3 regions of the Micromonospora craniellae genome follow, and region 2 is predicted to be linked to each of the others. Evidence: riboswitches for the same ligand, from Rfam matches in the RefSeq annotation. Region 2 holds a riboswitch; each other region holds the start of a gene.
The links. Region 2 has a riboswitch for cobalamin ahead of ID554_RS30040 (ribonucleoside-diphosphate reductase subunit alpha). Riboswitches for the same ligand answer to the same signal wherever they lie in the genome.
Positions count from the first base shown of each region.

Region 1: another riboswitch for cobalamin. It lies ahead of ID554_RS00380 (ABC transporter substrate-binding protein); the one in region 2 lies ahead of ID554_RS30040 (ribonucleoside-diphosphate reductase subunit alpha).
Region 3: another riboswitch for cobalamin. It lies ahead of metE (5-methyltetrahydropteroyltriglutamate--homocysteine S-methyltransferase); the one in region 2 lies ahead of ID554_RS30040 (ribonucleoside-diphosphate reductase subunit alpha).

Region 1 covers NZ_CP061725.1:84,427-88,610, forward strand. Annotated here, with positions in the region: gene ID554_RS00375 (iron chelate uptake ABC transporter family permease subunit) at 1-715, opposite strand, end outside; gene ID554_RS00380 (ABC transporter substrate-binding protein) at 772-1,755, opposite strand; cobalamin riboswitch at 1,787-1,979, opposite strand; gene ID554_RS00385 (alpha/beta hydrolase) at 2,300-2,836, shown strand; gene ID554_RS00390 (MFS transporter) at 2,971-4,184, shown strand, end outside.
Region 2 covers NZ_CP061725.1:6,590,949-6,595,132, forward strand. Annotated here, with positions in the region: gene ID554_RS30040 (ribonucleoside-diphosphate reductase subunit alpha) at 1-2,344, opposite strand, end outside; cobalamin riboswitch at 2,482-2,688, opposite strand; gene ID554_RS30045 (non-ribosomal peptide synthetase/type I polyketide synthase) at 2,810-4,184, shown strand, end outside.
Region 3 covers NZ_CP061725.1:149,311-153,494, forward strand. Annotated here, with positions in the region: gene ID554_RS00660 (glycine hydroxymethyltransferase) at 1-220, opposite strand, end outside; gene metE (5-methyltetrahydropteroyltriglutamate--homocysteine S-methyltransferase) at 278-2,515, opposite strand; cobalamin riboswitch at 2,629-2,839, opposite strand; gene ID554_RS00670 (hypothetical protein) at 2,935-3,162, opposite strand; gene ID554_RS00675 (IS4 family transposase) at 3,374-4,184, opposite strand, start outside.

The DNA of each region.
Region 1 (4,184 bases), 330 kb from region 2:
ACCGGACACGCCCGACGTCCACGCCGAGGGCGGCGGCGGCCTCCTCGCCGAACGCGAACGCGTTGAGCGCGCGAGCACACCGGAGGATCACGGCGAACCCCGCCGCGAGTAGCGGCGTCGCCCACCCGAGTGCGGTCCAGTCGACGCGGGCGAGGGAGCCGGACAGCCAGAAGGTGATGCTCTGGGTCGCGTGCGGGTGGGCCGCCCAGATGATCACGAACGTCGTCAGCGCGGCGCACAGTTGCGCGACGGCGACGCCGGCCAGCACCACCCGGGTCGGTCGCAGGACCGCTCGCCGGCCGGCGGCGGCGACCACGACGGCGAACGCGGCGAGCGCCCCCACGAACGCGCCTCCGGTGAGCGCCGCGGCACCCGCGCCGAGTCCCAGGACCAGGACGGCGACGGCCCCCAGCGACGCTCCGGAGGAGACACCCAGCAGGTACGGGTCGGCGAGCGGGTTGCGGGTGACGGTCTGCATGACCGCCCCACAGGCGGCGAGGCCGGCCCCGACCAGCGCGGCGCCCAGCACCCTCGGCAGCCGCAGTTCCCACACGATGTGGTCGCGCAGCAGCGGCACGTCGGCACTGGTCAGGCCGAGATGGCCGGTGATGACCAGCCACACGGTGCCCAGCGACAGGTCTGCCGGCCCCACCGTCACGGCCGCAGCCACCGACAACACCAGGCCGCCCGCGAGTACGACTACCGCGGCCACCATGCGCACCGCCCGGACCGGGCTCGCCGGGGTCTGCGCCGGCCGGGTGGTGACGGTGGTCAGCTGCTCACCCCGCCGACACCCCGCGCCAGTGCCTCCACCGCGAGTACGTTCCGCACGCCGGCCGAGGTGGAGGAGAAGGGCAGGGTGACGTACCGCTTGCCCTTGACGGCGGGCAGGTCCTTGAGCGCCGGGTGCTTCTCAAGGAATGCCTGCTTGGCGGCGGCGGTGTCCCAGCTCGCGTCGATGAGCACGATGACGTCCGGATTGCGCTCGACGACGGTCTCCCAGTTGGTGTCGGCCCAATTGCCGGTCAGGTCGTCGAAGATGTTGGTGACCCCGGCGGCAGACATGATCATGGCCGGGCTGCCACAGCAGGCACCGGCACTCGGCGCGTCGGTACCGTTGTCCCACCACAGCACCCCCGTACCCTTCGCGCCCGCCGACACGTCCACGATGCGCTGCTTCTGGCCGGCGATCAGCGTCTCGGCCCGATCCGCGACGCCGAAGATCGCGGCGATCTCACGGATCTCGGCGAACACGTCGTCGATCGCCAGCTTCGCCGGCCGCGTCTCCTTCGGACAACCAGCGGCGGAGATGTACGTGCCCACGCCGAGCTTCTGCCAATCGGCGCGGTCACCAGCCCCCTCGTCACCGAACGCGCTCGAGAATGAGCCGTAGACGAAGTCGGGCGCCAGTTCGAGCAACTTCTCCTTCGACGGGTACTCCTCGGCCAGTACCGGCACCTTCGCGTACGCGGCGGCGTACTCGGGCAGCACCTCGTCGTCGAGGTAGGCGGTGCCGGCCATCCGGTCCTCCAGGCCGAGCGCCAGCATGATCTCGGTGGCGGACTGGTTCATCGTCACCGCCCGCGCCGGAGGGCTCGGGACCGTGACCGATGTGCCACAGTTGGTGAATGCGACAGGCCCGGCGGCGGACGCTGTGGCAGCCGGCTCGCTGTCGCCGGACGCGGCGCAGCCACCGACCAGGGCGAGCACGACGGAGAGCGGCGCGGCAACGCGCCAGGACGTAAGGAACCGCATAGCGGGACCACCTTCCAGCACCTCGTGGACGGGTCGTACAGGTGCCGTGGCCGGTCTCCTGACTGACGGGTGGTGCGCCGGCGACCGGCCTTCCCAGGCATACGCCCAGTGACCTTGCGGTGGCCTCCAGCATCCCGATCACAGTGGCGAGGGCCGCACCGGTCTCACACCGGCTTCCCAAACACCACGGCGAGGTCACCCTAACCAAAGCAGGCAGCACCGTCACCGTGGCCTATCTCATGGTCTAAGCCTCGATCCGTGGATCAGGTCGGCTGGGCGTGGTGAGCTGCGGCGGGGGCGCCGGTCAGATCGCTCGGGCGAGTTCGGTGAACGCTGTGGCCACCCGATGTGCGACACCTCAGCGCGCTGATCGCGGCAGATGTGCGCGCCCAATCAGCGGGCACCAAGTCGGCACCCCAGCCAACCGCCCACGATTCGTGGCACCTGAGGGTGACTCGACTCCGCCGCGCTTGCGTCGGCACGCCGCGAGCCCGCTCGTGCGGATCACATGGTTTGATCAAGCGTCGAGGCCCAAGGAGACAGGGTGGAACGCAGAGCGATCATCTTCCACGGGACCGGCGGCAGCCCGGACATATGCTGGTATCCCTGGCTGGCAGGGCGGCTCGCGGCCCGGGGATACGCCGTCGAGGTGCCGCATTACCCGGGCATCAACGTCGAGCCGATCGCTACGTTCCTGCCGAAGGTGCTGAACGGGCACGGCTTCGACGAGGACACGGTCCTCGTGGGCCATTCCGGCGGCGCGGCCCTCCTGCTCGCGCTTCTGGAGCATGTGGACGTAACCGTCGCTCAGGCAATCCTGGTTGCCGGCTACTGCACCCGGCCCAACACGGAGGAGGAACCGGTCCTCCAACAGGGCTACGACTGGGCCGCGATCCGGTCGCATGTGCGAGACATCTACTTCATCAACTCCCGGAAGGATCCGTACGGCTGCGACGACCGACAGGGACGCGCCATGTTCGAGCGGCTCGGCGGCACCCAGATCGTCCGCGACGACGGGCACTTCGGCGACTACAACCAGCCGTACGAGCGGTTCGAACTGCTCGACCAGCTCATCCCCTGACGCACCACAACACAGAACCGCGCCGGTTCACATCGACGGCAAGAGCGGAATCAGGCTTTCACGGACCCGCCACTCCACGCATTCGATCAATTTTCGTCGATCGATTTAGCTGCTCAGCCTGGAAGGCATGGGTCATGTTGAATGTGAAGCCCTACCGGGACACCCTCGCGCTTCCGGGGTTACGGCCCCTGCTGCTGGTCGCGATCCTCGCCCGGGTCCCGGTGGCTGCCACGGCGGTGGCGATGACGCTGTACGTACTCGATCTGGGTCGCGGATTCTTCGCCGCCGGACTGGTAGGGGCCGCGATGACGGTCGGTTCGGCGCTCGGCGCACCGCTGCTCGGCCGGCTGGTCGACCGGCGGGGCCTACGGCCGATGCTGCTGCTGACCACAGCGGCCTCGGCGCTGTTCTGGGGCACGGCGCCGGTTCTGCCCTACCCGGTGCTTCTCGGCGCCGCGCTCGTCGGTGGGTTGCTCACCCTCCCGGTATTCTCCGTGGTCCGCCAGTCGATCGCCGCGCTGGTCCCGCCGACCCGACGGCGCCATGCCTACGCGCTGGACTCCATGTCGGTCGAACTCAGCTTCATGATCGGACCAGCGGCGGCGGTGGCCCTCTCCACCAGTGTCTCGCCCACCCTGACCATGTACGCCGTCGGCGGCGGCATAGTGCTGGCCGGACTCACCCTGCTGGTGCTCAATCCGCCGACCCAAGCCCAAGACGAGGTGACGACGCCGGCGCAGCCGCTGCCCCGCAGGGAGTGGCTGACCCCACGGTTGATCGGGCTGCTCGCCGGTGGTGCGGCCGGCACACTGGTGATCGCCGGCACCGAAGTAGCGGTGGTGGCAGTGTTGCGTGACGCCGATCAGGTTGAATGGACCGGCGTGGTCCTGGCGCTCTGGGCCTCATACTCGCTGGTCGGCGGCTTCACCTACGGCACGCTATCTCGCCCCGTGCCATCGCTGATCCTTGCCCTACTACTCGGAATCGTCACCATTCCGGTCGGTCTGGGCAGCGGCGAATGGTGGCTCCTGGCCCTCGTGCTGCTGCCGTCCGGGGCGCTCACCGCCCCGACCATCGCCGCTACTGCCGACGCGGTGAGCCGGCTGGCACCGGCGAGCGTACGGGGTGAGGCGATGGGCCTGCACGGCTCGGCGATGGTGGTCGGAGTGGCCCTCGGCACCCCGCTGGCCGGGGCGGCAATCGATGCCTCCGCACCGGCCTGGGGCTTCGCCGCGACGGGCCTGCTCGGCGCCCTGATCGCACTGGCCATGCTACCGGCCGAGTTGCGTCACCGACGGTCCGACGCTGCCGAATTCATCCTCACTGCCCCCCGCACGATCCCGCCTCT
Region 2 (4,184 bases):
CCAGGGAGCAGGCCAGCGCCTCGTCGTCGCTCACCGCGACCACCGGCTTCACACCAGGGGTGACGGCGACGGTGGCCTGCTGGATGCGGGTCGCGGGACGCGACCGCAGGTAGTAGGTGGTCTTCAGCCCGGACTTCCAGGCATAGAGGTACATCGAGGAGAGCTTGCCGATGGTCGGCGCGCTCAGGAACAGGTTCAGCGACTGCGACTGGTCGATGAAGGGGGCACGGGCGGCCGCCAGGTCGATCAGCGCCCGCTGCGGCAGCTCCCACGCGGTACGGAACAGCTCGCGGACGTCCGCAGGAATCTCCGCGACGCCCTGCACGGAACCCTCGGCGCGCTTGATCTGCTCCCGGACCGGGGCCGTCCACAGCCCGCGCGCCTTCAGCTCGCGTACCAGATAGGTGTTGATCTGGAGGAACTCACCGGACATCGTCTCGCGCTTGAACAGGTTGGACACCTGCGGCTCGATGCACTCGTAGCAGCCGGCGATCGAGGCGATGGTGGCGGTCGGTGCGATCGCGACCAGCAGCGAGTTCCGCAGGCCGTGCCGGCCGATCGTCTCGCGCAGCGCGGCCCACCGCCCGGCCTGACCGACCTCGGCACCCCACAGGTCCGGGTGCAGCTCGCCCCGGGCGGCCCGGGTCTCGGCGTACGCGGGATGCGGGCCGAACCGCTCGGCGAGCCCGGCCGACGTCTCCAACGCGGTCAGGAAGATCTCCTCCTGCACCCGGGTCGACAACTCCCGGGCGGCCGGGGAGTCGAACGGCAGGCGCAGCGTGAAGAACGCGTCCTGCAGACCCATCAGCCCGAGCCCGACCGGACGCCAGCGCGGGTTCGACGCCGCCGCCTGCTCGGCCGGGTAGTAGTTGATGTCGATCACCCGGTCGAGGAACACCACGGCGGTACGCACCGTCGCCCGCAGCCGTTCCCAGTCGACGCCGTCCGCGGTGACGTGCGCGCCCAGGTTGACCGACCCGAGGTTGCACACCGCGGTCTCGGCATCGTCGTTGACCTCCAGGATCTCGGTGCACAGGTTCGACAGATGGATCGTGTTGCCCGGTGCGCCGGTCTGGTTGGACAGCCGGTTCGAGGCGTCCTTGAACGTCATCCACCCGTTGCCGGTCTGCGCGAGCGTCCGCATCATCCGCCCGTACAGGTCGCGGGCCTTGACGGTCTTGACCGCCTTCTTCTCCGCCGCGCGGTACGCCTCGTTGAACGCCTCGCCGAACAGGTCGGGCAGTTCGGGCGCGTCCGACGGGTCGACGAGCGACCAGTCGCCGTCCGCCTCGACCCGCCGCATGAACTCGTCCGGGATCCAGTTGGCGAGGTTCAGGTTGTGCGTCCGCCGGGACTCCTCGCCGGTGTTGTCCCGCAGTTCGAGGAACTCCTCGATGTCCGGGTGCCACGGTTCGAGATAGACGCAGGCCGCGCCCTTGCGGCGGCCGCCCTGGTTGACCGCGGCCACCCCGGCGTCCAGCGTCTTGAGGAACGGCACGATGCCGTTCGACCTGCCGTTGGTGCCCCGGATCAACGCTCCCCGACCGCGTACCCGGGACCAGGAGATCCCGATGCCACCGGAGAACTTGGACAGCTTCGCGACCTGGTGGTAGCGCTCGTAGATGGAATCGAGTTCGTCGCGGGGCGAGTCGACCAGGAAGCACGAGGACATCTGGGTGTGCCGGGTGCCGGAGTTGAACAGCGTCGGCGAACTCGGCAGGTAGGCCAGGCTGGACATCAGCCGGTAGAAGCCGATCGCCTCGCCGGGCGTCTGGGACAGGCCGCAGGCGACCCGCAACAGCCAGTACTGCGGCGTCTCCACCACGAGCCGGGTCTGCGGGTGCCGCAGCAGGTACCGGTCGGCGACCGTCCGCAGACCGAAGTACTCGAAGCGCAGGTCCCCCGCCGGGTCGATCGCGTCGTCCAGCTTGCGCGCGTTGCGGGCCACGAACGCGGCGGTATCGTCGCCGATCAGGCCCAGTCCGTGCGCGTACCGGATGGACTGACTGAAGCTGGCAACCTGCTGCCCACGGACCTCCTTGTCGACGTACGCGGCCAGCAGCCGGGCCGCCAGCTTCGAGTACTGCGGCTCCTCACCGATCAGTTCGGCCGCGGTCTGGATCGACAGCTTGTCCATCTCGGCGGTGGTCGCGCCGTCGTACAACCCGCTGATGGTCTTGGTGGCCACCCTCAGCGGGTCGATCTCGTCCAGGTCGGCGACCCACCGCTCCACCGCCTTGACGATCTTGTTGACGTCCACCGGCTCGGTGTCGCCGTTCCGCTTGCGGACCTGCATGACGTGCCGGCGCTGCTCCGGCCCCGCCTGCTCCTGGGTCACCGTCATGTTCCCCCTCCTCACGCCTGTCCCCGAGATCGTCGGGTCCGCGCGGGAGGACGCCGCCGGTCACCCGACGGCACTCCTGCCGTGACTGACCAGCCCATGGCGTCGGCTGTCCCGCGCGGCCTTCGACCGCCGCACACGTCGCGTGCGGCACGCTGGCAGGTCTTCGGACTCGTGGGCCTGGTGCTCGCGCCTACTGGCCGTCGCTTCCCAGACCTGGCGGGTCCAGTGCGTATGACGGCGGTCGTTCCCACTCACCGCTGCGGGGCAGTCCCGGATTCCCACCGAGTTCCCTCTTGCCTCGACCGTCGTGGAGCGGCGGCCGAACCAGCTACAGGGCACACCATATATGGGTGCGGTGCGGAGATGGCAACACCAGATGCTGTGCCGGGCGTGTCGTGTGCCGGATGTAGTTCACCCCGCCGACCGCCCGGCCGGGTACTCGATCATGCCCACTAGCATCGTCGCGTGCAGACTGCGGCCGGACCCGGCGACCGACGGGCACTGCTCGACATCCTCGTCCACGCCGCGAACCGGACACCCGACCAGGTCGTGGTGCACGTCCGCGACGACGGCGCCGAACGGACGGTCACCTTCCGGCAACTGCGGGACGATTCGCTGCGAATCGCGGGCGGCTACCGGGCAGCGGGGGTGGTCCCAGGCACCCCGGTGCTCCTGCTCGCCGACGCCGGGGACGACTTCCAGCCGCTGTTCTGGGGGGCGCTCGCCGCCGGGTTGGTCCCGGTGCCGCTGCCGCCCGAGCCGGCCCGGGTACGGGCGGTCCGCGCGCTGCTCACCGACGCGGTGACCGTGGTGGACGACACCACCGAAGCTGTGGCCGACGGGCTGGCGGGCCCGGTGCTGCGGCTGGCGGACCTGCGTACCGGCACCCCGCCGGAGGAGTTGTTCGCCGCCGCACCGACCGACGTGGCGTTCCTGCAGTTCTCCTCCGGCAGCACGGGCGCGCCGCGCGGGGTGGAGTTGACCCACGCCAACGTCCTGGCCAATGTGGAGCAGGCCCGGCTGGCCAGCGGCGCCGGGCCGGACGACGTGCTGGTCACCTGGATGCCGTTCTTCCACGACATGGGGTTGATCGGCACCCACCTGACCCCGCTCGCCATCGGGTGCAAGCAGGTCCGCGTCCCCCCGCTGGCGTTCGCCAAGCGCCCGGCGCTGTGGTTCACCACCGCTCACCGGCACCGCGCGACCCTGCTGTCGGCGGCGAACTTCGCGCTTGCGCTGGCCGTCCGCCGGGTGCCGGCGGACCTCCTCGCCACGCTGGACCTGAGCCGGGTCCGGTGCGTGGTGGTGGGCGCGGAGCCGATCTCCCCGACCGTATGGCGGGCGTTCCTGGCGCACGTCCGCCCGGCCGCGCTCGCCCCGTCCGCCCTGCGACCGGTGTACGGGCTGGCGGAGGCGACCCTCGCGGTGACCTTCCCGCCGCCGGGGGAGGTCGCCGCGCCGCTGGTGCTGGACCGGGCCGCGCTGAGCCAGGGCCGCGCGGTGCCCACCGGGCCGGGTACCCACGCCGTGGAGCTGATGGACCTGGGGTACCCGGTGCCCGGCTGCGAGGTCCGCATCGTCGACGAACGGCACCGGCCACTGCCCGAGGACCGGGTGGGCCTGATCGAGGTACGCGGCCCGAACGTGGCGCGCGGCTACCACCGGGATTCGCAGGCCAGCCGGGAGACCTTCGTGGACGGCTGGCTGCGCACCGGTGACCTGGGTTTCCGGCACGCCGGCCGGCTCTGCGTCACCGGCCGCGCGAAAGACGTGATCTTCGTCAACGGCCGGACGTTCCACGCCCCCGACCTGGAGGCGGTGGCCGCCGCGACCGTCGGGC
Region 3 (4,184 bases), 400 kb from region 2:
CGGCGTAGAAGCGGCGACCGATCGTGCCCTCCGCGTACTTGTCGGACAACCAGTTACCCATTGCCAGCAACACCGCCGGTGAGGCGTAGTTCTCGCTGGCGATCAACTTCAGCGACTCCCGCTGATCGTGCAGCTCCTTGGTGATCGCATCGGCGATACGCGGCTCCACCGCGCGGACAGCCTCGATCGCGGCACGGAAAGCAGTCGATTCGACGTTCAATGTCCCTCCCGGGTCGAGCCGGGCGATCCTGTGGTGGGATCGCCCGGCGTGGCGATGTCAGTTGCCGCGGACCTCGGCGGCGGCGGCGACCAGGTGTCGTAGGGACGCCTCGACCTCCGGGTAGGCGCGGGTCTTCAACCCGCAGTCCGGGTTCGCCCACAACCGTCGGGCCGGCACGGCCGCGACGGCCCGACGCAGCGCCTCGATCACCTCGTCACGCGGCGGCACCCGGGGCGAATGGATGTCCCACACCCCGGGGCCGACACCCCGGCCATAGCCGATCGCGGCCAGGTCGTCGAGGACCTCCATCTTCGACCGGGACGCCTCGATGCTGGTGACGTCGGCGTCGAGGGCGTCGATGGCGCTGATCACCTCACCGAACTCCGAGTAGCACAGGTGGGTGTGGATCTGGGTGTCGTCGGCGACGCCGCTGGTGGCCAGCCGGAACGCGCCGACGGCCCAGTCCAGGTACGCCTTCTGGTCGCTCTTGCGCAACGGCAGCGTCTCCCGCAGCGCCGGCTCGTCGACCTGGATGACCCGGATCCCGGCGGACTCCAGGTCACGGCACTCGTCACGTAGCGCCAACGCGACCTGGTCGGCGGTGTCCGCCAACGGCTGGTCGCTACGCACGAACGACCAGGCCAGGATGGTGACCGGACCGGTGAGCATCCCCTTGACCGGCTTACTGGTCAGCGACTGCGCATAGGTGGACCACTCCACCGTCATCGGCGCCCTGCGCGCCACGTCGCCGTAGATGATCGGAGGACGGACACAACGGGAGCCGTACGACTGCACCCAGCCGTGCTCGGTGGCCGCGAAGCCGTCGAGCTGCTCGCCGAAGTACTGCACCATGTCGTTGCGTTCCGGTTCACCGTGCACGAGCACGTCCAGGCCCAACTGTTCCTGCAGTCGGATGACATGCTCCACCTCGGCACGCATCCGCGACGCGTAGCCGGCGTCGTCGAGGCTGCCGGCCCGGTGCGCGGCACGGGCCTTGCGCAGCTCACCGGTCTGCGGGAACGACCCGATCGTGGTGGTCGGCAACTCCGGCAGCCCGAGCCGTTCCTGCTGGCGGGTGGCCCGCGTGGAGTAGTCGCCGCGCTGCCGGTCGGTGGGCCGCAGGGCGGTAAGGCGGCCACGGACATCGTCGTGACGCCACTGCGCCGGGGTGGCCGGCACCGGGGCGGGCAACGACGTGGCGCCGTCACGCAACGCCCGACCGAGCACGACCACCTCGTCGACCTTCTGCCGAGCGAACGCGAGCCGCTCGGACAGCCGAGGGTCGAGGCGGGTCTCCGCACCCAGATCGACCGGGACGTGCAACAGCGAACAGGACGTGGACACCGCCACGTGATCAGCAAGGCCAGCGACCGTCGCACCGACCGCGACGGCAGCCCGCAGGTCCGTACGCCAGATGTTGCGGCCATCGACCAGACCCGCGACGATCGTCTTACCGCCCAGCGGACCCGCGGCCGCAAGCCGACGCAAATTACCCGGCCCAGCCACCAGGTCCAGACCGACCGCCTCCACCGGAGTGCCCAACAGGGCCGGCAACGCGTCACCGAGCTCACCGAAGTAGGTCGCGACGAAGATCCGCGGCCGCTGCGCCAGCTCGCCCAGTCGGGTGTAGGCGTGCCGCAGCGCGTCGATCTCGTCCGGCGTGCGGTCGGCGACGTATGCGGGCTCGTCCAACTGCACCCAGGCCACACCCGCCTCAGCCAACGCGGTGAGGATCCGGGCGTACGTCTCGACCAGGTCGTCGAGGCGGGCGAACGGATCGTCGCCCTTGGCCAGCAGCAGGAACGTGGCCGGTCCCACGAGCACCGGCCGGGTGGTGATGCCCAGCTCAGCGGCCTCGGCATACTCCCTGAGGGCCTTGGCCGGATCGGCGGTGAAGACGGTGTCGGAGTCGATCTCCGGCACCAGGTAGTGGTAGTTGGTGTCGAACCACTTCGTCAGTTCCAGTGCCGGCTCGGCGTCCACGCCACGGGCCATGGCGAAGTAGGTGTCCAGCGCGGAGAGGCCCAGCCGGGCGAACCGGGTCGGGATCGCGCCGACGGCGACGGCGGTGTCGAGCACGTGATCGTAGTAGGAGAAGACGTTCGACGGAATCGCGTCGAGACGGGCGTCGCGCAGCGCACGCCAGACCTCGACCCGCAGGCCGGCGGCCGTACGTTCCAGACCGGCGGCGTCGACGCTACCGGCCCAGTACGCCTCCACCGCCTTCTTCAGCTCACGATTGGCGCCGATGCGTGGGTAGCCGAGCACGGTGCTCTGACCGAATGGGGTACTCACCTTGGGGGTCCTTCCCTCGAAGTGCCCGGCGGACACGGGAGGGAAGGCAGGTACACCTCGGGTACCGGCTTTCCGCCCAGGCCCTCCCGAGAGGCCGCCGGCAGCGCACACCGGCGGTGTGCGCAGCGCTGGCAGGTCTTCGGACTCGCGGGCATGACACCAGGTCGCCTACTGGCCGTCGCTTCCCAGACCTCACGGCCCAGTGCTCAAATGACGGCGGTCGTTCCCACTCACCGCTGCGGGGCAGTCCCGGTCTCCCACCGGGTTCCCTCTTACGACGTTCCGCCCATCCGGACGGGACGAACCAGCACCACCGGACATGGTACGCATCCGACACCGCTGTCCGGGCCATCGCGTCCGACCTGCGGGACGGCGGGCTGCGGACGCTGGTCGCTCGTGTTGCCGTCTCGCGGCGAGGGCTACACGGCAACGGTGACGTGCACGGCGTTGTCGTAGGCCGCTTGCAGTCGTTGGCTGGGGCGCGGCGCGGTGGGGTCTGGCCGCGGGATGCCCAGGTGGAGCTCGCGGAGCTCGTCCATCATCTCAGCCAGGAGTTCGGGGCCGCCGTCGCGTAGGAGTTCCGCGCGGGCACGCAAACGCGGGGAACCGTCTCGGAATTCGAGGCCCCATTTAGCCAGCACGACCATGATGCAATGCCATTAAGTTAAGGCGTCTGGGCAGGCCAGCCTGGGTATGGCGGGCCCGTCGTGGCGGGTGGTCCGGTCGGTGGGTCGTTTGACGCGGTAGGAGTTGTGGCGGGCGCGTTTGATGACGCGGGGGCAGCTGCGGTCGCGTCGGGGCGGGTTCGGCTGGTGGCGGATCTCGGTGAGGGCATCGTCGAGGGCGGTGGAAAGGTGCTCAGGGGGTAATGGCCGCCTGGTCGGTGACCTGGCGGCGTACGACGCGTAGGCCTTTGACGAACGACATGCGGTCGGGGTCGTAGCCGGCCGGGTCGGCGGCTTCCAGCAGCAGTGCGCGGATGGCGTAGTGGGCCAGCAGTAGTCCCCACATCTGCTGTTCGACCAGGTCAGGGACCTTCGATCGGAGGACTTCGCCGCGGCCGCGCAGGTCCGTCTTGATCTCGTTCAGAGTGGACTCTTCTTCCCAGCGCTGCTGGTAGGCACCCGCCAGTTCCATCGCGGGGACCTCGTGGTGGTCGGTGAGGGTGGTGACCACCACGATGAGTTCGCCGTCGGGGTTGCGGTCCGGGACGGTGTACTCGACCACCCTGACGAGGCGGGCGAGATCGGCCGGGATCTCCTGGCCGGTCCGGGCCTGCTCGACCAGCCTGGCCCGGCGTTGCGCGGACAACCCCGCCTTGAAGATCAGTGCCTGGTAGGAGCCGTCCGCGAGCCACCGCAGATGCCCGATGGACACGCTCGCGCCGACTCGCCAGGCAAGGTCCGCGCCGGTGGCGGCGAAGGAGTTGAACAGGTCGAAGGAGTACAGGCCCGCGTCGGCCAGGACCAGCATGCCCGGCCCGACCCGCCCGGCCAGATCCTTGATCAGGGTACGTTCCCCGGTGCGGCACGACCCGAGTACCGCCCCGACGATCGCGTGGCTGCCGCACTCGGCCAACGCCGCGATGTGCAGCTTCGGGTACGCCGACGCCTTCGGCCCCGACCCCATCCGGTCGAAGCGTTCCACGTTGGCCGGGGTGTCGGCCACG